3 regions of the Ruegeria sp. AP12 genome follow, and region 2 is predicted to be linked to each of the others. Evidence: riboswitches for the same ligand, from Rfam matches in the RefSeq annotation. Region 2 holds a riboswitch; each other region holds the start of a gene.

Region 1 (7,903 bases), on a different contig from region 2:
CAATGAACGGGTAGATGACCGGCAGATCGCGGATCAGCGCCTCGGGCCAGCAATCGGCGGACAGGGCGACGGATTTGCCGGGCAGCCATTCCAGCGTGCCATGCGCGCCGATATGGATCAGCGCATCCGCACCCAGCCCTTGGCGCAGCCACAGGTAAAACGCCACATAGCCGTGGCGCGGAGTGCGCGAGAGGTCGTGGTAATCGTCATCGCGCAGCTCGGGCGAGCCGCGTTCCGGTTGCAGTGCGATCAGGGCCTTGCCGCGTCGCAGGGCGGTGAAATGGAAGGCTCCATCGGCGCAGGCCGGGTCATCTTCGGGCTTGCCCCAGACGGATTGCAGATCACTGCGCAGGGTTTCGGGCAATTCGGCCAATGCGGTCAGGTAGTCCTGCAGCGGCCATGAAATCCGGGCATCCGGCAGCGCATCGGCAATCGGCTCGGCAGGGGTGGTGTCATAGCCTGCGCCTTGCAGATCGGACAGCATCGCCTCGGCCGAGGTCAGCGCGTCGAGGCCTACCGCATGGGCCATCTGCCAGTCCTTGCCGGGATAGGTGGACAGCACCAGCGCAGGCGTCTGATCGGCTTTGGGTTTGTCGTGCAGGTTAAGCCAGCCTGACACGCGGTCGATGATCGCTTCGATCCGCTCGGGCTCGGCCCGGTGGGCGAAACGGGAATATTCCAGATGCGGGTCGCGCTTGCCCGGTTCCTTGAACGAGGCGATGCCCGCTGAAATCCGCCCGTCCACTTCGGGCAGTACCACATGCATGGCGAGGTCGGCGGGGGATAGCCCGCGTTCCGCCTCGGCCCATGCCTTGCGGCGCGAGGTGGCCAGCGCGACCTGAAACACCGGCACGTTGGCGGCGTCCAGAGGCGAGGTGCCCGACGCGCCTTTGCCCGAGAATGAGGTGGCGTTGATGATGGCCGACGGGGCCAGTGCCACGACCTGTTCACGCAGCCAATCCGCCGCTACAGGGGCTTTCAGCGACGGAGCGAACAGGCCCACCGCCTCAAAACCCCGAGCGCGCAGGCTGCGGATCAGGACCGCGACCGGGGCGGTGTCGGCTGAGGTCAGATAGCCGCGGTAGAAGGTGACGAGGATGCGTTTCGCATCGCCCGAAAACGCCGTATCCACCGGGATCACGCCGCGGTCCGGGCACCAAGCGCCACATTCAGGCAGAGTCTTGGCCCCCATCACCGGTCCGGCATAAAGCCCCGCCGCCAGCGCCATCTGCGCCAAGGCGGCCTGTGCCGCGACCTCTCCACCGGTGTCGCACAGATGCGCCAGCCGCCGCAGGGTCGAGACGGGAAGGGTGGAATAGTCATCCAGCCGCGTATCCTCGCGCCCATCCGCAGGCAGCACCGCCAGCGCGATGCCCTTGGCCTGCGCCAGTGCCAGAACCTGTTGCAACCCGTAGGACCAGTAGGGCACCCCGCCGATCAGGCGGATCAGGATGCCCTTTGCACCCTCCAGCGTCTGTTCGACATAAGTATCGACCGACAAAGGGTGTTTCAGCGCCGTCAGGTTCGCCAGCCGCATCGTCGGCATCCGCCCGTGAGCGCCCCCACCGCGATGCCAGCCCGCCGCAAAAGCGCCAAGGTCACTGTCCGAGAACGACAGCACCACCAAATCCGCCGGGCTCTGGCCCAGATCGGTCGGGGTCTCGGTTTCCTCTAACCCGTGGCTTTCGCGGAAGACGACGTGCATGGCTTACTCGGCAGCCTCGGTCACACCCACGAGGATATTGCGGATCGCGGCTTCTTTGATGTCGTCATGCTCGGCAATGACCACAAGGCGCGAGCGGCGCTCCTCACCGGGCTCCCAGGGGCGGTCATATTGGTGCCGGACGCGGGCACCGACGGCCTGCACCAGCAGACGCATGGGTTTGCCCTGAACGGCGGCATAGCCCTTGACGCGCAGGATGTTCAGCTCATTCGCCAGACGTTCGATCTTGGCGACCAGATCGGCGGGTTCGGTCTGTTCCGGCAGTTCGACGATGATGCTTTCGAAATCGTCATGCTCGTGGTCGTGGTGGCCGTCGTGATGCGACGGTCGAGCGTCCATGTCATCCTCGGCGGCGGCCTCAAGGCCCAGCACGACGCGCACGTCCACGGCACCTTCGGCCACTTCAACCACGGGCAGAGGGCGCGGGGCTTCGGCCGCGATGATTTCTTTGGCTTTCGCCACACCTTCGGGACCGGCCAGATCGGGTTTGGTCAGCAGGATGATGTCGGCGCAGGAGATCTGGTCCTCGAACACCTCCGACAAAGGTGTTTCGTGGTCGATCGAGTCATCGGCCAAGCGCTGGGCATCCACCGCCTCGACATTCGGGGCGAAGCGACCGGCGGCGACAGCCTCGGCATCTGCCAAGGCGATCACGCCGTCCACGGTGATCTTCGACCGGATATCGGGCCAGTCGAACGCCTTCAGCAGCGGTTTCGGCAGGGCGAGGCCTGAAGTTTCGATCAGGATATGATCCGGGCGCGGCTCCAGCGCCATCAGCGCCTCGATGGTGGGGATGAAGTCATCGGCCACGGTGCAGCAGATGCAGCCATTGGCCAGTTCCATGATGTTTTCCGCCGGGCAATCCGGGATCGCGCAGGATTTCAGGATGTCGCCATCAACGCCCACATCGCCGAACTCGTTGACCACCACGGCCAGACGTTTGCCTTGCGGGTTCTGCATCAGATGCTTGACCAGCGTCGTTTTGCCCGAGCCCAGAAAGCCGGTGATGACGGTGACGGGGAGTTTTTCGAGGTTGCTCATTTCAGGGCTCCAATCGGGGGAATGCGCGAGGCGCAGTTTTTGCGAAAATGTTCGGGGCGCTCGCGCCATTTGACCAAGCCGTCCTCGGTGGCCAGATACTTGGTCGCTCCGTCGACGATGACGTCAACGTGATCGGTTTCGTTGAGGTTCTCATAGACAAAGGTCCAGCGATCCGGCCCGCCACGCAGCACGATGGAACAGCCCTGATCGCAATTCGACAGGCATTCGACGGCTTTCAGTGTGACGCCCTCGGGCAGGTCCGCCTGTTCCAGCGCTTTGTGCAGCAATGTGCCGGGGCGCTGGTCATCATCCTCGATGGGCAGACCACGGCGGCACGTGGTGCAAACCAGCAGCTCGACCGGCGCAGTCTCGGTCATGTCTCTCATCCCCCCAAATCCTCTTCGCGGGGGACGGGGTTTCATGCGGGCCACGCGATGCACATGGACCCGACACCGGAACACCCCGCCCGGTTTCAACTTCGGGTGCTGGCAGGTCTCCCGGCTTGCGGATGTCAGAGGCCCGGTTCGTCTGGCTCCTCTGTCGGATGTCCCGCCTTCCCGGCCTGGCAGGCCAGTGGCATTGGGCACCCTCTCCGGTCACGGTCGCGGGGGCGGCTGCGTTTGGCGGATAAACCGTTGACGCATTCCCTTTTCATCGGCTGTCGCCGACACCAACGACAGGGACATGCGGCACGTGTGGGCAGGTTGTCAAGCGCGATGCGACCACCATCGCGTGGCTAGGATGAAAAGCGACCTGCCAGCGTCGCTGGGCGGCATGACGCGGTGCCCGCGACATGGTCGCATACCGGAAAACACGCAGGGAGACGCGAATAATGAAAGTTGGGTTCATCGGACTTGGAAATGTGGGCGGAAAACTCTCGGGCTCGTTGCTGCGCAACGGGATCGACCTGACGGTCCATGACCTGAATGCAGACCTGGTGGAAGAATTCGTCGAAAAGGGCGCAAAGGCCGCCGAAAGCCCGGCCCAGCTGATGCGCGATTGCGACGCGGTGATCACCTGCCTGCCATCGCCTGCCGCTTCGGACGCGGTGATGCAGGAGATGTTGCCCGAGGTCGGCCCCGGCAAAATCTGGATGGAAATGTCCACCACCGACGAGGCCGAGGCCAAGCGGCTGGGTGCCATGGTCATCGAGCGGGGCGGGGCGGCGGTTGATTGCCCGGTTTCCGGCGGATGCCACCGGGCGGCAACCGGCAATATCTCGATCTTCGCGGGTTGCGACCGGGATACCTTTGAGCGAATCCTGCCCTTCCTGACAACGATGGGCCGTCGGGTGTTGCATACGGGCGATCTGGGCTCGGCCTCGGTTCTGAAAGTTCTGACCAACTATCTGGCCACCGCCAACCTGATCACCTGCGCCGAGGCATTGGTGACCGCCAAAGCCGCCGGGATGGACCTGAACACGACCTATGAGGCGATCAAGATCTCGTCCGGTACGTCGTTTGTGCATGAAACCGAAAGCCAGGTCATCCTGAACGGTTCGCGCGATATTTCCTTTACAATGGACCTTGTCAAAAAGGATATCGGCCTGTTTCAGGACGTCGCCGACCGCGCGGGTGTCCCACTTGAGATCAACCCGATCATGATCAAGATCTTCGAGGACGGCATCGCTCGTTACGGTGACCGCGAGCTGTCGCCCAACATCATCAAACGCCTGGAAGACGCCACCGGCCTCGACATCCGCGCGCCCGGCTTTCCACCTGAAATGCAGGACGATGAACCTGAAGAACCGGGTTATGAGGTTGTCCCGGCGGGGCGCGATTCCTAAGGGAGGCGCGCTTTCGTCTTTGCGTCGCGAGGTGAAGGTATTGAAGGAAGTGGAGGCGAGTACCGGAATCGAACCGGTGTACACGGATTTGCAATCCGCTGCGTCACCACTCCGCCAACTCGCCTTTTCAAGTAAAATCAAATACTTGCCGTGGTGTGACAGGCGTTTTAGCAGCTTTCTTATGGGGCGTCCAGAGGATTGCGTGTAATTTTGGCGCCTGAGGCGGGAAATGCTGATCTGGGCCGGATCACAAACCTGTCGCACGGGCCGGGCTGTGGCAACAGGGCCGTTGCCGGTTGCTGCGGGATGTGGCAAAAGCCAAAAAAACGTGGGAATTCAGACGAGAGATCACATGACAGATTTCGCAACCCGACGCCGCACTATGGTCGATACGCAGATTCGGCCCTCTGATGTCACGAAATTCCCGATCATCGATGCCATGCTGACCGTCCCGCGTGAAAATTTTGTGCCGGATGCGCAGCGCGAGGCCGCCTATGTTGAAGGCATAATCGATCTGGGGGACGGGCGCAGCATGCTGGAGCCTCGGACTCTGGCCAAGATGCTGGACGCTGTGAATATTTGCAAAGATGAGGCGGTTCTGGATATCGCGCCGGGGCTGGGGTATTCCACCGCCGTTGCCGCGCGCATGGCTGAACTGGTGGTTGCTGTTGAAAGCGATGAGGCGCTGGCCGCAGAAGCGCAGGATGCCCTGACCGAGGCGGATGCAGACAATGCCGTGGTGCATGTGGGCCCGCTGGAGCAAGGGGCCGAGGAACACGGGCCTTACGACGTGATCATGATACAGGGCGGCGTGCAGCAGGTGCCGGACACTCTGCTCGGTCAGTTGAAAGACAACGGGCGCATCGCCTGTCTGTTTGTGCAGGATGGTCTGGGCGTCGTTCGGATCGGGCGCAAGGCTGGTGACCGGGTCAGCTGGCGCGACGCTTTCAACGCCAGTGCGCCGACACTGGACAGTTTTTCAGTCGAGTGTGCATTTTCGCTATAGTCGGGCGGTGGTTTTTTCTGCCACCTTGATTAGTTGAAAACGGCAACGCAAACTTCCCGCAGGGCAGTGTAATTTTGATTTGAGAGGATTTGGTGATGCGTGGAACGGCAACTGGTAAGCTGGTCAGGGCCTTGGCGGTGACCGCTGGTCTGGCCCTTAGCGTTATGCCTGTACGCCTGGCATGGGCGGACAACCTGACCGATGCCTTTATCGGGGCGTATAACACCAGCGGTCTTCTTGAACAGAACCGCGCGCTGTTGCGTGCCGCTGATGAAGATGTTGCCATTGCGGTGTCCGCGCTGCGTCCGATCATCAACTGGACAGTGCGCGTTTCGCAGGATTACACGCGGACAACGACTAGCGGTATAGTGGTCCGGAACGAGCCTTCGACATTCTTTACCGGCCTCACGCTGGCCCAGTTGATCTATGATGGCGGGTTCTCGATTCTCGGTAAGCAATCCGCGCAGGAAATCGTGTTGTCCACGCGCCAAAGCCTGATCGATGTCGAGCAGGCCATTCTGTTCCGCGCAGCAAACGCTTATCTCAACGTCGTTCTGCAGGAAGAAACCGTGCAGATTCAGGTGAATGACGTCGATGTGTCGGCCGAGGAGCTTCGGGCCTCGCGGGACCGTTTCGAAGTGGGTGAAGTCACGCGCACGGACGTCGCCCTGTCCGAGGCACAGCTGGCCAGTTCCCAGGCCGATCTGGCAGTTGCACGCGGTAACCTGAGCACGGCGCAGGCGGAATATGTAAATGCCGTCGGCAAACTACCGGGGGCGACCGCTGGTCAGCCCAGCCTTCCGTCACTGCCCCGGTCCGAGTCCGAGGCGATCTCGTTCGCGCGCCGCAACCATCCGGCCATTCTTGCGGCCCAGCACGAAGTGCGTGCGCTTGATTTGCAGGTCCAGCAGCAGCGGGCGAATCTGGGACCGAATGTCACGCTGAATGCGGATGCGGGCATTACGGAAAGCTATGACAATGACGATGACACCGAAAATGCGAGTGTCTCGCTGAACTTCAACCAGCCGATCTATGCCGGCGGACGTCTGGCGGCATCGGTGCGCCGGGCGATGGCCACCCGCGATGCGTCGCGCGCGAACCTTCTGAACGTGCAAAAGGACATCACGCAGGGCGTGTCCGAAGCCTATGCAAACTTTCAGGCCGCTTCGGCCAGCCTGCGGGCGTCGACCGAGCAGGTGCGCGCCTCGCAGGTCGCCTTTGACGGGATTCGCGAAGAGGCAACGCTGGGCGCACGGACCACGCTGGACGTTCTGAACGCGCAGCAGGATTTGCTGGATGCGCAGTTGAACGAGGTCGCCTCGCGCACCGAGCGTTCGCGCGCTGCGTATCAGCTGTTGCAGGCTCAGGGCCTGTTGACGGCGGAACGTCTGGGTCTGGCGGTGCAGATCTATGACCCGACGCTCTATTATAATCTGGTCAAGAAAGCCCCTGCACAGGTCAGCAAACAGAGCAAAGACCTGGATCGCGTCCTCAAAGCGTTGCGTCGGGACTGACGGGCAATACTATCTGTTGTTCGCTCTGACAGGATTGGCTACACTCGGGCCTGAGGAAAGAGCGGTAGAGCAAAATGACGGACAATGTCGTAAAAGCCGGGATCGAAGACGTTTTGTCTTCGGTCAAACGTCTGGTCAGCGAAGAGGGGCGCAAAGCCCCGTCCTCGGGTGCGCGCAAGCCCGGGCGTTTGGTGCTGACCGAGGCGTTGCGAATCTCAAAACCCGCTCAGGTTGAACAGCCCCCGCTGAAGCTGGAACCGAAATACAGCGCCGAGGAATCGGCGAAACCAATGTTGCTGCGCGCCTGTGACATCGTTAAGGCCGACGCAGCGGCCAACAGTGACGTTCCGCGTCAGGAAGAGGCCACGCCAGAGCCTGAGGCCAGCGAAGACCCGGCAACCAGCCTGAGCGCGAAGATCGAAGCGCTGGAGGCTGCGATCGCCCGGACCGAGGATCAGTGGGAACCCGATGGCGACAGTGACGATGCCTATTCGGGGACACCGACTCAGGGCCTCGCCTGGACGACGGATTCAGGGTTCGAAGAGCCCGAGCCAGAGGATGTGCCTGCAGAGCAGGCAACAGGCGTTGAGGACACAGTTGCAGCGGCCGAGCCTGAACAGGAAGAACCGCAACCGGCCACCTTCATTCGTTCGCCCGAAGTCATGCCTGTGGCTGAACCGATGGCCGAAGACGCTGTGCCCGCGCGCGACGTGGCCATCGACGAAGACGCGCTGCGTGACATGATTGCCGAGGTTGTCCGGCAAGAGCTTCAGGGCGTGCTGGGCGAGCGGATCACCCGCAATGTGCGCAAGATGGTCCGGCGCGAGATTCAC
Region 2 (7,903 bases):
CGTGTTGGCAGGCCAAAATCCAACAACCCCTCGGGGTGTGAACCAGCGCTCTGCGATAATCTGTTCCAGCATTGCCTGCGCATCGGCAAAAAGCGCCCGCGCCGCCGCGCCCTGTTTTTCATCTTCAAGAATTCCGGGATAGACACCGCGCATTTCCCAGGTCTGGAAGAAGGGCGTCCAGTCGATATAGCGCGCAATTTCGGCCAGATCCCAATCGGGCAGCACGCGCGCGCCGGTGAAGGACGGAGCAATGGGCTCGTAATCATCCCAATCCAGCTTCAGCGCATTCGCCCGCGCCTTGGCCAAAAGCAGGCGGTTCTTGGCGCGTTCGCCGCGCTCGTGCTTGTCGGCCACATCCGCATATTCGGCCTGAATCCCGGCGACATAATCGGGCTTCTGCGTCGGGCTCAGCAATGCGCCGACAACCCCGACAGCGCGGCTGGCATCGGTGACATAGACCGCCTGCCCATGCGTGTAACGCGGCGCGATCTTGACCGCTGTGTGCACCCGCGACGTGGTTGCGCCGCCGATCAGCAGCGGAATATCGAACGCTTCGCGCTCCATCTCCGAGGCCAGATGCACCATCTCGTCCAGCGACGGCGTGATCAGCCCGGACAGGCCGATAATGTCCACATTTTCCTCGCGCGCGACTTGCAGGATCTTCTGCGGCGGGACCATGACGCCCAGATCCACGATCTCATAATTGTTGCAGGCCAGAACCACGCCGACGATATTCTTGCCGATATCGTGCACGTCCCCCTTCACGGTCGCCATCAGCACCTTGCCCGCAGATTGCCGGCCCTCACCGCCATTCCGGCGCTTTTCTTCCTCCATATAGGGCAGCAACACGGCCACGGCCTGCTTCATCACGCGGGCCGATTTCACCACTTGCGGCAGGAACATCTTGCCCGCGCCGAACAGATCGCCGACCACGTTCATCCCGGCCATCAGAGGGCCCTCGATGACATGCAAAGGCCGTTCCGCATCGGCGCGCGCGGCCTCGGTGTCTTCTTCGATGAACTCGGTGATGCCGTTGACCAGCGCATGCTCCAGCCGTTTCTCGACCGGCCAGTCGCGCCAGGCCAGGTCGCGGGTTTTCTCCTCGCGCTTGTCGCCACGGAAATGTTCGGCGATGTCCAGCAGGTTCTCGGTCGCGGTGCCGCCGGATTTCGGCTGGCGGTTCAGGACCACATCCTCGCACGCTTCGCGCAGGTCTGGGTCGATCTGGTCATAAACGGCCAACTGGCCCGCGTTGACGATGCCCATATCCATCCCGGCCTGAATGGCATGATACAGGAACACCGCATGCATCGCCTCGCGCACCGGATCGTTGCCGCGAAAGCTGAAAGACAGGTTCGACACGCCGCCCGACACATGTGCATGGGGCAGGTTCTGCCTTATCCAGCGGGTCGCCTCGATGAAATCCACGCCGTAATTGTCGTGGTCTTCGATCCCGGTGGCGACGGCAAAGATGTTGGGGTCAAAGATGATGTCTTCGGGTGGGAACCCCATATCCTCGACCAGAATGCGATAAGCGCGGGCGCAAATCTCGGTCTTGCGTTCGAACGTATCGGCCTGACCGGCCTCGTCAAAGGCCATGACCACCACGGCGGCACCATAGGCCAGACACAGACCCGCGTGATGGCGAAACGCCTCTTCTCCCTCTTTCAGGCTGATCGAGTTCACCACCGGCTTGCCCTGCACGCATTGCAGCCCGGCCTCGATCACCTCCCATTTCGAGCTGTCGATCATGATTGGCACGCGGGCGATATCGGGCTCGGACGCGACAAGGTTCAGGTATTCGACCATCGCCTGTTTGCTGTCGATCAGCCCTTCATCCATGTTGATGTCGATGATCTGAGCGCCGTTTTCCACTTGATCCCGCGCAACGTCCAGCGCGGCGGCATAGTCGCGGTTCACGATCAATTTGCGAAACCGGGCCGAGCCGGTGACGTTGGTCCGCTCACCCACATTCACAAAGGGGATGTCTGGCGTCAGGACAAAAGGCTCCAGCCCCGAGAGGCGCAGATGACGGGTCATGCGGGTACCTTTCTGGGGGCAAAGGGCGCAACCGCTTCGGCGATCGCGCGGATATGGTCGGGCGTGGTGCCGCAGCAACCGCCGACCACGTTGACGATGCCATCGCGGGCAAACTCTTCGACCTGAGCGGCGGTCTGGTTCGGTGTTTCGTCATACTGGCCGAACTCATTCGGCAGGCCCGCGTTGGGGTAGGCGCAGGTCAGGGCGGTCGCCACGCCCGAAATCTCGGCCATATGCGGGCGCATGGATGCAGCGCCAAGGGCGCAGTTCAGCCCGACGGTGAAAGGGCGCGCATGGGCGACCGAGTGCCAGAAGGCGGTGGGTGTCTGGCCAGAAAGCGTCCGGCCCGAGGCATCGGTGATCGTGCCCGAGATCATCAGCGGCAGGCAGCGTCCGGCCTTGGCGAAGCTCTCGAAGGCCGCGAAAATCGCCGCCTTGGCGTTCAGCGTGTCAAAGATCGTCTCGATCAGGATCAGGTCAGAGCCTCCTTCGATCAGCCCGTCGATCTGCTGGCCATAGGCTATGCGCAGATCATCGAAACTGACGGCGCGGTATCCGGGATCGTTCACATCCGGGCTGATCGAGGCCGTCCGGTTCGTCGGGCCCACAGCCCCGGCCACAAACCGGGGTTTGCCGTCCTCAGCCGTGGCCCGGTCCGCCGCGCGCCGCGCCACCTGCGCGCCTGCGACGTTCAGATCATGCACCGCAGCCTCCAGCCCGTAATCGGCTTGCGCGATGGTGGTTGAGGAAAAAGTGTTGGTTTCAAGGATATCCGCCCCGGCCATTGCGAACTCGTATTGAATGTCCTCAACTGCCTGCGGCTGGGTCAGCACCAACAGGTCGTTGTTGCCCTGTTGCGGAAGGTCCGGGTGATAATGATGCCGACAACCGGGGCCATGGATGTGACCGTTGGCGGTAAAATCCTCTTCGGTCATGTTCAGCGCCTGGATCATTGTGCCCATGGCCCCGTCAAGGATCAGGATGCGCTGGGCAGCCAATGCGCGCAGCGTCGCGAGCGCGGGTGTGTCGGGCAAGGTAAAGTCAAGCATTCGCGGTATCCAATCGGCTGTGTTGGCCGAAGGTATAGCGCGTTGACATTATGAGGTGAAATGATTGTTATTCGACAAAATTATGAGCTTGCATCATAATGTGTCTTGTTCGGCGCGCAAATCCAACCGAATCACCAATAAGCAGCCAAAGCATTGCCCGGCCAAAATCGTCCAAAATGCGGGCGATGGCACAAGCTGAATTGCCCGCATGAGGTTACAAGGCGGCTCGGCGCGCGCGATGGCCCCCTCGGCGCTGTTTTGCGGGCAGGGCCAGGAACAATGGTTCCAGGGGCATCTGCATGGATCGGGCCAGCAGGTCGCAGAACACAGCGATGGCGGGTGAGGTCTCGGCAAACGGTTTGGCCTTGGCCAAAGCAATCCGCGCCTGCGCGTGGTAGTTCGCGGAACCGGGCAGGCCACCCAGCCATTGCATATAGCCCATCTGCCCCAGTTCTTGCGCGCGCTGCGGTGGCACGTGGCCGGTATCCAGTTGGGAAATGGTCAGGTCAAGCATAACGCCGCCCTCCGCGCTTTTGGGCGGCTTGTGTGGGGCATCAACAGTGATGTCTGGCCAGTGCGGTCCATCTCTTGTCGCTCCGTCCACGGGCACCCCGCCCGAGTTAAGGTGACTGCGGCACATATGCGCCGGAGATGGCAGGTCTCCTGACTTGCGGTTCATCGCTGTCCCCGTCCTTCCCGGACAACCCAAGCGGGGTCATCCAGTGGTCTGTCGGGGGTCGCTCGCCGCTTACAGTTGCGGGGGCAGTTGCGGCTTTGGGCGTTTGCCCGCACCGCATTCCCTTTTCAGCCGACTCAGAGCGTCGGACACCATCGGCAGCACAGTCTCATAAGGCCAAAGCCCTGTCCACCGGTGCCAGCAAAGCACGCAGCGTCGGATTGCAACCCGGCAGGAATTGAACCCAAATCAAACTGCGAAACACCTCTAATCCCGAGAGCCGGACCAGCGCACCAGAAGACTGGCCGCGATGGGCGCGCCGATGATCACCAGAACGATCCGTGTCAGGTGGTGGGTAATGACAAACCCGAGATCCGCGCCCGAGACGATGGCCAAGACCGTCATTTCAGCCTGCCCGCCGGGGGCATAGGCGAGGAAGGCCTCGATCGGTTGTCCAAAACCCAACGTGGTCACAAGGGCCGTGAAGGCTGCTGCAAGTACGGCCAGCACAACAACATAGGCGCAGCCCGCCGCCACAACTTTGCGCAGCTCGACCCATGTGACGCCGACGAATTTCACGCCGATGGTGCAGCCGATAAAGAATTGCGCGACAAGGATCGCCTCGCGCGGTGGGCGGGTGTGGATGAAATCGCCCAGTGACAAGGCCGCAGTCAGGATCATTGGGCCCAGAATGGACGCTCCGAACAGGCCGATCCGCTCACCGCCTTTCCAGCCGACAATGGCGGCGACGACCATCAGCGCCAGTTCGTGCAAAGGCAGGTCGCGGGCGGGTTCGCCAATGGGGTTGGTCAGGTCAGCGTCGTAGAACAGGGTCAGGAGCAACGGGGCGAGCGTCACGATGATCAGCACGCGCGTGCCATGGATCAGGGACAGGGCGCGCGGATTGGCACCGGCCTCGGTGCCGAAGATGATCATGTCTTGCAACCCGCCAGGCATCGCGGCGTAAAAGGCCGTTTTGTCGTCAAAGCCCCAGACCTTGCGAAAGAACGGCACCCCGACCAAAGCGATCAACAGGATGAAGGGTGGGATCAGAGCAATCGACGCTGCCATTTTCGGCAGTTGGCCAAACAGATCAGGCGTGATCGAAGCCCCCACCGCCACGCCCAGGATAGTGCGCGCCGCGACCGAGATCTGCCCGAACCCCTCCATCGGCGCATGCGCCAGTGCCGCAATCAGGCAGGCGGTCATGGGGCCGAACAGAAAGGGCAGTGGCAGGCCCAGCATCCAGAATACGACCGTTCCCAGCCCGGCAAGGCCGAAGGTAATGGCCCGCCTAACGGGGCGGCTTGGTGATGTGGCTTGGACGGACAAATTTCAGGCCCGATGTCATTGGGTCAATTGTATCCAATGGTATACAAATGGGCGCGGTTTGCAAGACCACGCGCACCGACCATTCGGCATGCCCGAGTGAGGAGCGGCCCGTGATGCAGCTTGGCGCTATCAGCGTGTGTTGGATGAGATCCGGGAACGAGGTGTCGAAATCAAGGCGAGTGTCACTGAATTCGTTTCAACCCCACCAATCCAACAGGGCTTACGTGGGTGCCGACCCGCCAAATGCAGCCTGATAAGCCTTGTTGCTTTTCGCCCAGTCGATCAGTTCCTCACCCGCTTCCAGCGCGGCCTTCTCGTTTGGCGCATTCGAAATCGCGTCGAGCCGCTTGTGAAGGTCCGAACTGGGGTCTGCCGTCATCGCCCCAACCTCCATCACAAGGCTGACATTCGGGGGCGGGGTGTAGACATAGCCGTTCTGCGACTGAGCTTCGATCCGTTTGAGCAGGGCGGGCACGATGGATGCGGTGTCATGCACATAGTCCCAATTGGTCGAAAGCCCCTGAATCATCGGGTTATCGACCCCACCAAACAGCGTCACCGGTGTCGTCTTGTAGATCACAAGGGGCATTCCAGCGGCGTAGGCTGTTGTCACCTCGACAATACTGCCGCCATCGGGCACCCGGCCATCCATGTTGAACACAAGGCTCGAACAGCGCCCGAGCAATTGGTAGATATCCTGCGCGTAGCCGACCTTGAGGATGATATACAGCATCTCCTGGCCCTTTTGTGACCAGACCTGAGGGTCCTGCAACATATCCATCATCTTGGCGATCTCGACGCCGTCGCGCGGGGCGAGATAGGTGCCGAACCCTCCGGCCTCGAGCACGGCGGCGATGTTATATTGCTCCCAAAGATCACCGACGCTGAACATCGGGCCCGAGCAGAAAACGATATGGTCTGTCATGAAATGGTCCTCTGGTTAAAATTCAGTGTCGTCAGGCCGGGTCTGAAGCGGCTGCGCCGGGCTCCAGCCGACCGGCCCAATCGGCAACCAACTGCGCGCCTTCGGCTTCGCGCGCGGTGCCGTTTAGCATATCAGACAGCACCCGCGCACAGCGCAGGGCCAGCGAAACCGATCCGGCAGCCCCGGCTTCGTCAATTGCGGTGCGCAGCAGCGCCTCGGCCTCATCTTGTCGGTCCAGAACAGCCAGCACCTGTGCTTTCAACCGCATCAGGTCCGGGTTCCAAACCGGCTGGTTCAACATCCCCGACAGTTGCAGCCCGGTGTCAACGATCGCCAGCGCCGTATCCGGATCGTCATTGGCCAGCCGTGTGTCAGCCATGATCGCAAACCCCATGCCCGAGCCTGTCTGACTGCCGGTTTTCGCCAGCAAGGCCAGACCGGCATCAACCTCCTGACAACGCTTGTCCGGCGGGTCGATGGGTTGTCCGGCCCGGAACAACTGGCTTAACCCGCCCCAAAGCGGGATGCCAAGCTGGGCGCATGTCTCATAGGTCTCGGTGGCCAGAGCATAGGCGCGGTCACTGTCCCGGCGGCAATGCAGGGTGATGATCAGAAAGGCCCGTGCGGCGGCCAAGCTGAGCGCCGAGTTCAACCCCTCGGCCAGCGCCAACCCCGCCTCGGCACGTTTCAGCGCCGTATCGGGCGCGCCGCACCACCAATGGGCGACCGCGCTGACCCCATAGGCCAGAACGCCCTGATCGGTGCCAATCCCATAAGTAACCTCGGCGTAATCCTCGGGGCGGTAGAGACGGATCGCCTCTTCCGCATGTTCAACGGCAATCTCACCTTCGCCCAGTTGAAACCGCAGAAAGGCAAGCGTGGTATGGGCGCGCAACATGCCGATCCGGTTTGCGGTCGCGCCGGGCACAGCCAGAATGCGGTCGGCATATTCTATGCCCTTAGCGCAGTCTCCCTTGTCCAGAAAATGCGCGGCCAGCCCGTTCAGCGCCGATGAGGTCTCATCCGCGTCGTCAAGACGTTCGGCCAGTTCCAACGCGCGATCCAGCACCGGTTTGATTTCGGGTGAGGCAAAGCCCCGCACGCCCATGATCGCGTTTTCCAGCGGGATCTGGATGGACAGCTCGATCTCGTCCCGCTGGCGGTTTTCCTCGGTCTGCTCCAGCGAGGCCAAAGCACGGCGATACAGCACCGTTGCATCCTCGACCGCAGCTTGCTTGACCGCGCGCAGCCCGGCGTCGCGGTACCAGATGGCGGCATCGGTAAAATGCCGGGCAGCATGCAGGTGATGGGCGATCTTGTCGGGCTGTTCCGCCGTCCCGTCCTGAAGGCACACAGCGGCGCGGGCATGCAGATCGGTCCGCTCGGCCCGCAGAAGCGTGGCATAGACCGCGTCCTGCGTCAGCGCGTGGCGGAACATGTAGCCGTCATTGGTGCCCGAACGCGGACGCAGAATATCGGCCTCCAGCAAATCCCCGACCGTTCCGGATATCTCGACCTCATCGCGCTGGGCGACCTGGGACAGGATCGACATATCCAGATCCTCGCCCAGAACGGCGGCGACCTGAGCGGTCTTTTTCGACTCGGGCGACAGAGCGTCCAGCCGCTCCATGATCAGGCTGTTCAGGGTTGGCGGAACCGCGCGGCTTTGGCGGTGTCCGGTCTGGTTTTCCCCGGCAAAGCGGGCCAGTTCTTCGATATACAGGGGGTTGCCTGCGCCGCGTGTCAGGATATCTTCCAGTACCGCATCCGACAGGTCCGCGGGGGCTGCGGCCCGTTGCGCCAACTGCGTCGCCTGGTCGTGATCCAACGCTGCAAGCGCGATCACTTCGGACCGTTTTGCGGGCAGCCCCGGACTGCCAT
Region 3 (7,903 bases), on a different contig from region 2:
CCGTGCCCAGCGGACGGTCCACTACGCCGTACAGGTACGGGCCGGTGCCGTTTGCGCCATCTTCCAGCTTGTGGCACGCGGTGCACTTGCGGAAGACTTTTGCGCCTTTTTCGACGTCGGCGGCGGCCAGCAGATCCTCGAATACCACCTCTTCGCCGTCGGCGCTTTCGCCCGAACTTTCGGTTTCGATGATATATGCGGCCTGCGCATCACCGTGGCCACCATGCGAATGGTAAAGGATGTCGCCACCCCACTTGGCAAGAAGCAGCACCAGGAAAGTGCCGAACAGGCCTGCTGCGGCCTTGGTAACTGTCATCGTGTCGAACATTGATCGCGTGTCCATTTCAGCTGTCTGTGCAGGTGTCTAAGGCTTCCCCTGACGAGAGGCAAGGTATAGACACCGCGACGAAACGCCCAATTCTGGAACTTGTTGCACGGAAACGACCAAATGACCAATCGCATTGCTTTTCAAGGCGAACCCGGCGCCTACAGTCACGAGGCCTGCCGCAACGCGCGCCCGGAAATGGAGGCCCTGCCCTGCCGCACCTTCGAGGATGTGATCGAATCGGTCCGCTCGGGCGAGGCTGATCTGGCAATGCTGCCGGTGGAAAACACGACCTACGGGCGGGTGGCCGATATTCACCGGCTGTTGCCGCACAGCGGTCTGCATATCATCGAAGAGGCGTTTGTTCGGGTGCATATCAACCTGCTCGCTGTGCCGGGTGCAAAACTGGAAGACATTACCGAGGCGCATTCGCATCTTGTGCTGCTGCCCCAATGTGCAGGGTTCCTGCGCGAACACGACATTCGCGGACGCGTCAGCCCCGATAACGCACGTGCTGCGCGCGAAGTGTCCGAGGCCGGTGACATTCATTCCGCCGCGCTGGCCAGCGAACTGGCCGGAGAGATTTACGGTCTGAACGTCTTGGCCCGCCATATCGAGGATCACGGCGACAACACCACGCGCTTTTTGCTGATGTCCCGCCAGGCCGACCTGTCGCGCCGGGGGGCGCATGAGATGATCACCAGCTTCGTGTTTCAGGTGCGCAACATCCCGGCCGCGCTGTACAAGGCCATGGGCGGCTTTGCCACCAACGGCATCAACATGACCAAGCTGGAAAGCTACATGCTGGATGGCTCGTTCACGGCGACACAGTTCTACGCAGACATCGTCGGGCACCCGGACGACCGGAACGTGCAACTGGCCATGGACGAGCTTGAGCACTTTACAACCAATGTCGAGATCCTGGGTGTCTACCCGGCAGCGCAACCGCGCGGTTGATGCAGGGCGGTCCCGTTCGGGCTGGGTGGCACACGGGCCGCCTGAGCCGCGCCCTAAGCCCCGTGTTTATGGCGCTGCTCCAACTCTCGGGCGAACTCACCCAAGCGGATTTGGAACTGCTTGCGGAAACGGGCCTGCCCCAGCTTCATTGATTGCAGAAGCAGGCGGGCAGGCAGGGATTTCGCGCTTAGGGACATTTCGACGCTCAGGCGGGTTCTGCGTTGTGACAGAGCCAGAAAATCAACGGTGGTAATGCCGCTCATGCCTTTGCTGTTGGCTTCGAACCGCATCTGCGCAGGACGGTCGCAATCGGTCATCACAACCGACATCTGACGCGGCTTGCCGCGCAGCTTGAACTCGGTCTCCCAAGTGGTGCCGGCCTCGACCGGGACGCCTTGGGTTGTGCGCCGAACATCGATGCCGCGCCGCATGGCCATACGCTCGAACCGTTCGAAATCGGCAACCATTTCGAATACCGAATTGATCGGAGCTTCGATATCTTCGCGCGCTGAAAACTGCATGTCTGCCTTTGCTGCCTTTTGTCCAGTTTTTCCTTAGTCCAGCGTGTCCGCAAGCCAGTTTTGCAACAGAAAATGCGCGATGGCCCCTTTTCGAGCGGGCAGCAGGGTCGGATGCTCGCCTGCGAAAGCCTGCATCATTTCCGTTTTGCTGACCCACATCGCGTCTTCAATCTCGACCGGATCGATCACGATGTCACGCGACAGCGCCTCGCCCGCGCAGCCGAACATCAGCGAGGCCGGAAACGGCCAGGGTTGGCTGGACAGGTACGAGACCGCGCCAACCGGCACGCCTGCCTCTTCCATCACCTCGCGCCGTACGGCGGCCTCAAGCGTTTCGCCCGGTTCGACAAACCCGGCCAGCAGTGAATACATCCCCTCGGGCCAGCCGGGCGAGCGGCCCATCAGCACCGCGTCGCCATGGGTGATCAGCATGATGACGACCGGGTCCGTACGCGGAAAATGCTGCGCGCCGCAGGTCGGGCAACTGCGCTGCCACCCGGCCTGCGAGATTTCACTGGGCGCGCCGCATTTGGCGCAGAATTTATGCGTTTCATGCCAGCCGATTACCGCCTTGGCCGTCGCCGCCAGTTCGGCATCAAGGGGCGACAGGCGAGTCATGATCCGGCGCAGCTCGGCAAAGACATGGCCTTCGGGCAGGTCGGGATGTTGCTGTTCGGTCCGGTCGACAAACGCGCCAACACCGGTCAGGTCCAGCCCTTCGGCGGCCCAGTTCGAAATATCCAGCGCAAACAAAGGGGCATCTGAAGCATCCAGCCCCAGAAAGATCGGGGCAGAAACAATCCCTCCGGGTCCACGTGTGATCAGGGGATGAGACATGGGCTGCAAAGCCAACCGATCCAGCCTGTCACCCTGCACCAGCAGTTTACCGCGCCACAGCAGAACACATCTGGCTGCCGGATCGCCTTGTGCTTGTGACAACTTCTCGGCGTCGCCCCGAATATGGGCCGCACGGTTCAGACCCGCGCCACCGAAAGTCACCTGTTCTGCATTTATCATCACCTGCCCCTTCGGCTTTGCTGACAGGGCTGCCATGACTGCCCCGGCGTTGCAATGGCCTTTCGCGGTGCCGGGCCATGCGCGGCCAGAGGCAATGCTTGCACAGGCCTGGAAACATTGGCATTAAGTCTACCAATTGTTGATTTTGATTTAGCACCAGCATCCAATAGTAGAATTCAAGAGTGAAAACTGGAACTTTTAGACCGGGTCAAACTGAAAGTTCGGATGTGCATATTCGTATCCTCGCGACAACTGATCTGCACATGAATCTGACCGGTTTCGACTATTACTCGGATCAGCCGGACCCGACAATTGGGTTCACGCGAACCGCCAGTCTGATCCGCGCAGCACGAACCGAAGCAGACGGCGCGCTTGTTTTGCTGTTCGACAATGGCGATGCGCTTCAGGGCACGCCGCTGGGCGATCAGGCGGCACAGGACCCTGACGGCCATCCAATGATGCAAGGGTTTGCGGCCTTGCACTATGACGCCGTCGGGCTTGGCAATCACGATTTCGGCTTTGGGTTGGAGGTGCTGGACACTGTTCTTGATCAGGCTCCATGTCCTGTCCTGTGCAGCAATATGCGCCGCCGGTCGGGGGGTTCGCAACGCTGGCAGGGCCATGCAGTGCTTGACCAATCGATTTCTCTGAACGGGCAAGACATTCCCATCCGCGTGGGCGTGTTGTCGGTTCTGCCCCCTCAGACCGCGCAATGGGAAGCGCACCATCTGGGCCATGATATCACGGTCGAGGACTGTCTGAGCGCGGCGCGACGCACCGTGCAGATTCTGAAATCGGCGGGGTGTGATCTGGTCATCGCGCTGGCCCATTCCGGCCTCGGTCAGGATCAGGATGTACCGGGGCTGGAGAATGCCGTGATCCCGCTGGCCGCCATTGACGACGTTGACGCCCTCGTGGCCGGGCACACGCATCTGACCCTTCCCGGCAACGACCATCAGGGGCTGGCCCATGTCGACCCCGAGGCCGGATTGGTCCATGGCAAACCGGTTGTCATGCCCGGGTCCGCAGGAAGTCACCTGGGCGTGATTGATCTGAACCTGTGCCACTCTGCCGATCTCGGGTGGCAGGTCATCGACCAGCAGGTCGCGTTGAGACCGCTTCGCCGGACCAAACCCACCCCTGAAACGCCAGAGGATCCCGACATGGTCCGGCTTTTTGCACCCGTGCACGCCCGAACCCGCACCAAGATGGCCGAGCCGGTGGCGCGAATCGCACAACCGATGCACAGCTTTTTCAGCTTTTGCGCCGTTGATCGGGGGCTGGCTCTGGTGGCCTCGGCGCAGGCCGCCGCCTTGCGCCCCTATCTGTCCGGCACCCCACTGGCCAATATGCCCATGTTGTCCGCCGTTTCGCCCTATAAATGCGGTGGTCGGTCCGGGCCGCGCTATTATACCGATGTCCCGGCGGGCGAGGTGTGCCTGCGCCACATCGCGGACCTTTACGTCTTTCCGAACGAACTGAGGGCGGTGAAGGTCAGTGGCGCTCAGGTGCTGGACTGGCTTGAGATGTCGGCGGGTCTTTTCAACACCCTGCGTCGCGACGCCGAGACCGATCTGATCGACTCCGGTCGGGTTGGGTACAATTTCGACCTTCTCTTTGGCCTGACCTACCAGATCGACCTGTCCTGCCCGGCCCGGTTTGACGCTCAGGGGCAGTTGATCGACAATTCTCACCGCCGCATCCGGCAGGCCAGAATTGACGGGTCTACGCTTGACCCCAATCAGGATTTTGTGGTCGCGCTCAACAACTATCGCGCCAATGGTGGCGGGCATTTCCCGTTTGTGGAAACGGCTGAGCCGATCAACCTGCCCGCAATAGATATCAAGCGAATCCTACGCGATTATCTGACCGGGACCCTGCCCGCCGACCCGCTGTCTCAGGCGGTTCATCCGTTTTCGTTCACGCCGCAGGTCGGGGTTCAGGTGATCCTTAGAACAGGGCCCGGCGCGCTGAAGTACCTGCCCGAATTGCAGAACTACGACCCTATCGTTCTGGACCCAGACCCGCAGGGGTTCGAACGCATCCGGCTGACACTCTGACGGGTTGTCATTTTCCCCAGGCTTCCCTATATCAAGTGCTGAGAGGTTGGCGCGGGCGAGCGCCTCGCCAACCTGGTCAGGTCCGGAAGGAAGCAGCCACAACGAGCCCCGCTTGGGTCGATGTCCAACCTCTCACCTTTCCCCCACGTATCCGCTCATCAGCACGATCAGGCAACCAAACGGGGCCAGATTGCCGAATTCCGGCGGGCAAATGCGCCGATATGGCCGATCTCTTTCACTCCGAACTCCTTGGGCGACAACAGGTGCCGCCGCGCGCCCAGCCCATACAGATCCGCCAGACGCCATACGGCTTTTGGCGGGACGGTCTGATCGTCGTCGCTGGTGAACAGATCCACCGGAACACCCAGATCCGACCAGCGCGCCGGTGGCAGTTTTTGCCCGATCTCAGGCACATAATTCAGCGGCGCGGTGCACCACCTGCGCCATTGCCAATAGACAGAGCCCGGCAGATCGGCGCCGAACCCAATGGCTTTACCGGGCAGATACCCCAGGGCTTTCACAAGCAGCGGTACATGCCCATGCCAGAACGCCCAGGCCAACCCCCGATAGGGCCATGGGTGATCGGACAGCGTCACCAACCCCGAGCAGACACAGATCATCCGGTCGATCTGGTCAATATCCGGCTGAATCGGCCCCAGCATTCCGCCGACGGAATGACCAATGCTCCACTGCCGGGCGTCGGGAAACCTTCGGCGCATCTCGGCCCGTGCTGCGGGCATATCGATCAGCGCCCAATCCGACATCGTGACCTGCGAGTCGCTCATGGGGCCGGAAACAGAGTGACCGAAATCACGATAGTCATACGTCAGGCAGGCCATGCCACGCTCGGCAGCCAACCACCGGGCAAAGTGCTGGTAGTAGTCGCGCGGCACACCGGTCGCCCCGTTCAGTACCACCACCGTTTCGGGATCAGTAAAAGGCCGATACAGCCGCGCCGACAGCTGCGCCGGACCAGCGGGAAACTGGAAATCCTCGATCTTCACGTGCTGCTGCGTGTCCAACATCGAACCTGTGGGCCTTTCTGAACCAATCGGTTTACCTGCCCAAGAGGCACAACAACCCGCAGCCGAGTCAACCCTGCTGCCACTTGACCACACGTCGCCCGGCACAAGGCATGTGTACGTGACCCCCAAAACCCCGCTTGACTCAGAACGCGAACAGACGCTAGCGGTTGTGTGATGGTTTCCGATCCACACAATAGGTCGGGATGAAAAGGGAACACGGTGCGGTTCTGCCCGGTCAAACCGGAACGAACCAAGGCCGCGACTGCCCCCGCAACTGTAAGCGGTAAGCGATGCCGGAATGCCACTGGCCGAAAGGCTGGGAAGGTCGGCAAAGCAACGACCCGCAAGTCAGGAGACCTGCCATCATCAACGTAACCGAAACTCGGGCGGGGTGTCCGGGCAGGTCCTGACAGCGCATAGCTGAAACGCCTGCCAACGTCCCCGTCCGCCGCGCGGAGGGAGCAGGATGATCTGGAAGACAAAAACCCACGAATACGTGGCGACCATTTGCCAACGCACAGGCGGGCCCTGCCCCGCAATGGCGCGCATGGCACGCGCGCTGGCAGAGGCGATGAACAAGGCCGACCACGTCACCAGCGAACGATTCGAAATCGAAGGCAGCAGCGACCTGACGCATTGCGCGCAAGGGTGCATGGCCCGCTTTCGCGCCGGACCAGAACAGATACGCATCTTCTGCGGGACCGAGGCGGACACGCCGATCCAAACGCTGGATACCTATGCCGACCTGATTTTTAACGAAACATGCGCGGCCCTTCCGTCCGGGGCCTTGCCAAGAACGCCTTGCGCCATGCTTGAGGTCTTGGCCCTGAGGCCTTCAAGACCAGTGCAGGAACCGGCACGGGTATCAGCCTGAACGCGCATCCAAAGCTGCGTGGGTCGCATTCGTGGCCCATGCCATCTGCTCGTCGGTTTCCACCGCGCAGGGGCGCAGGGCCCGCAACCGGGCCAGCGCCTTGTCTGCCGGTTCCCCGCATTCCAGCATCAGGCGCAAGACCACCATACCGGATCGCCCGCACCCACCCCGGCAATGCACCAGCACCCGGCCACCGCCGGACAAAGCCTGCCGCGCCGATGCGCTGACCGACCCCCACCGATCCTGAACGGCGCGCGGCGGAGCGCCAAAATCCTCGACCGGCAAATGAACCCATCGGCTGGCGCGGCCCTGAATGTCACTGCCAAAGGTCCGGGCCCCGTCCTGCAACATCTCAACTTCCGTGGTCATCGAGATCACAAGACCGGGTTTCCAATCCGCGATTGTATCCAGATCGCCCGCATAATCTCCGCCGCGTCCCGGCATCGAGGTCACCGCAAGTGTTCCGCCTCCGACTTGCAGCGCGTAGACGACCAGTTGCGACATCAAAGATTTCCTCCCAAACCCAAGCCTGCTTTTAAAATGTGCTTCAAAAATACTGAGATTCCAGTTTACGCCGATCTCGGGTCTTTCCAAACCAAATTTCGCCGACCCTGCGGTGGACGCGGGCTGCAGCGACCACTACGCTGCGACGACGTCCCGAATCCGCCAGAGCAGACATGACCGACACAGACAGCCCCGCCTATCAGGTTCTCGCCCGCAAATACCGTCCGGAAACCTTTGCTGATCTGGTGGGTCAGGATGCCATGGTGCGCACGCTGAAAAATGCGTTCGAAGCCGACCGGATCGCCCAGGCCTTTGTCATGACCGGCATCCGCGGCACCGGCAAGACGACCACGGCGCGGATCATCGCCAAAGGTATGAACTGCATCGGCCCGGACGGAAGTGGCGGTCCAACGACTGAGCCCTGTGGCGTCTGCGAGCATTGCACCGCGATCATGGAGGGCCGCCATGTCGACGTGATGGAGATGGACGCCGCCAGCCGTACCGGCGTCAATGATATTCGCGAGATCATCGACAGCGTCCGCTACCGCGCCGCCTCGGCCCGCTATAAGATCTATATCATCGATGAGGTTCACATGCTCTCGACCAGCGCCTTCAACGCG

The links. A riboswitch is a leader RNA that binds a small molecule or an ion and turns the genes downstream of it on or off. The one in region 2 is predicted to bind cobalamin.
Region 1: linked by a shared signal. The riboswitch ahead of ACR0E6_RS01740 (DUF1636 domain-containing protein) and the one ahead of ACR0E6_RS09900 (hypothetical protein) in region 2 are both predicted to bind cobalamin.
Region 3: linked by a shared signal. The riboswitch ahead of ACR0E6_RS19945 (hypothetical protein) and the one ahead of ACR0E6_RS09900 (hypothetical protein) in region 2 are both predicted to bind cobalamin.

Annotation. Positions count from the first base shown of each region.
Region 1 covers NZ_JBQFVZ010000001.1:349,037-356,939, forward strand. Annotated here, with positions in the region: gene cobN (cobaltochelatase subunit CobN) at 1-1,705, opposite strand, end outside; gene cobW (cobalamin biosynthesis protein CobW) at 1,709-2,764, opposite strand; gene ACR0E6_RS01740 (DUF1636 domain-containing protein) at 2,761-3,141, opposite strand; cobalamin riboswitch at 3,235-3,454, opposite strand; gene ACR0E6_RS01745 (NAD(P)-dependent oxidoreductase) at 3,558-4,550, shown strand; tRNA gene ACR0E6_RS01750 (tRNA-Cys) at 4,601-4,674, opposite strand; gene ACR0E6_RS01755 (protein-L-isoaspartate O-methyltransferase family protein) at 4,903-5,556, shown strand; gene ACR0E6_RS01760 (TolC family outer membrane protein) at 5,652-7,070, shown strand; gene ACR0E6_RS01765 (hypothetical protein) at 7,145-7,903, shown strand, end outside.
Region 2 covers NZ_JBQFVZ010000002.1:400,799-408,701, reverse strand. Annotated here, with positions in the region: gene metH (methionine synthase) at 1-2,040, opposite strand, end outside; gene ACR0E6_RS09905 (homocysteine S-methyltransferase family protein) at 2,037-3,089, opposite strand; gene ACR0E6_RS09900 (hypothetical protein) at 3,304-3,603, opposite strand; cobalamin riboswitch at 3,726-3,937, opposite strand; gene ACR0E6_RS09895 (AbrB family transcriptional regulator) at 4,033-5,097, opposite strand; gene ACR0E6_RS09890 (nucleoside 2-deoxyribosyltransferase) at 5,318-6,022, opposite strand; gene ACR0E6_RS09885 (ATP-binding protein) at 6,054-7,903, opposite strand, start outside.
Region 3 covers NZ_JBQFVZ010000011.1:2,315-10,217, reverse strand. Annotated here, with positions in the region: gene ACR0E6_RS19980 (c-type cytochrome) at 1-328, opposite strand, end outside; gene ACR0E6_RS19975 (prephenate dehydratase) at 449-1,282, shown strand; gene ACR0E6_RS19970 (SRPBCC family protein) at 1,336-1,803, opposite strand; gene nudC (NAD(+) diphosphatase) at 1,837-2,820, opposite strand; gene ACR0E6_RS19960 (bifunctional 2',3'-cyclic-nucleotide 2'-phosphodiesterase/3'-nucleotidase) at 3,003-4,880, shown strand; RNA gene ffs (signal recognition particle sRNA small type) at 4,920-5,018, shown strand; gene ACR0E6_RS19950 (alpha/beta hydrolase family protein) at 5,048-5,905, opposite strand; cobalamin riboswitch at 6,064-6,284, shown strand; gene ACR0E6_RS19945 (hypothetical protein) at 6,372-6,779, shown strand; gene ACR0E6_RS19940 (protein-tyrosine phosphatase family protein) at 6,771-7,283, opposite strand; gene ACR0E6_RS19935 (DNA polymerase III subunit gamma/tau) at 7,457-7,903, shown strand, end outside.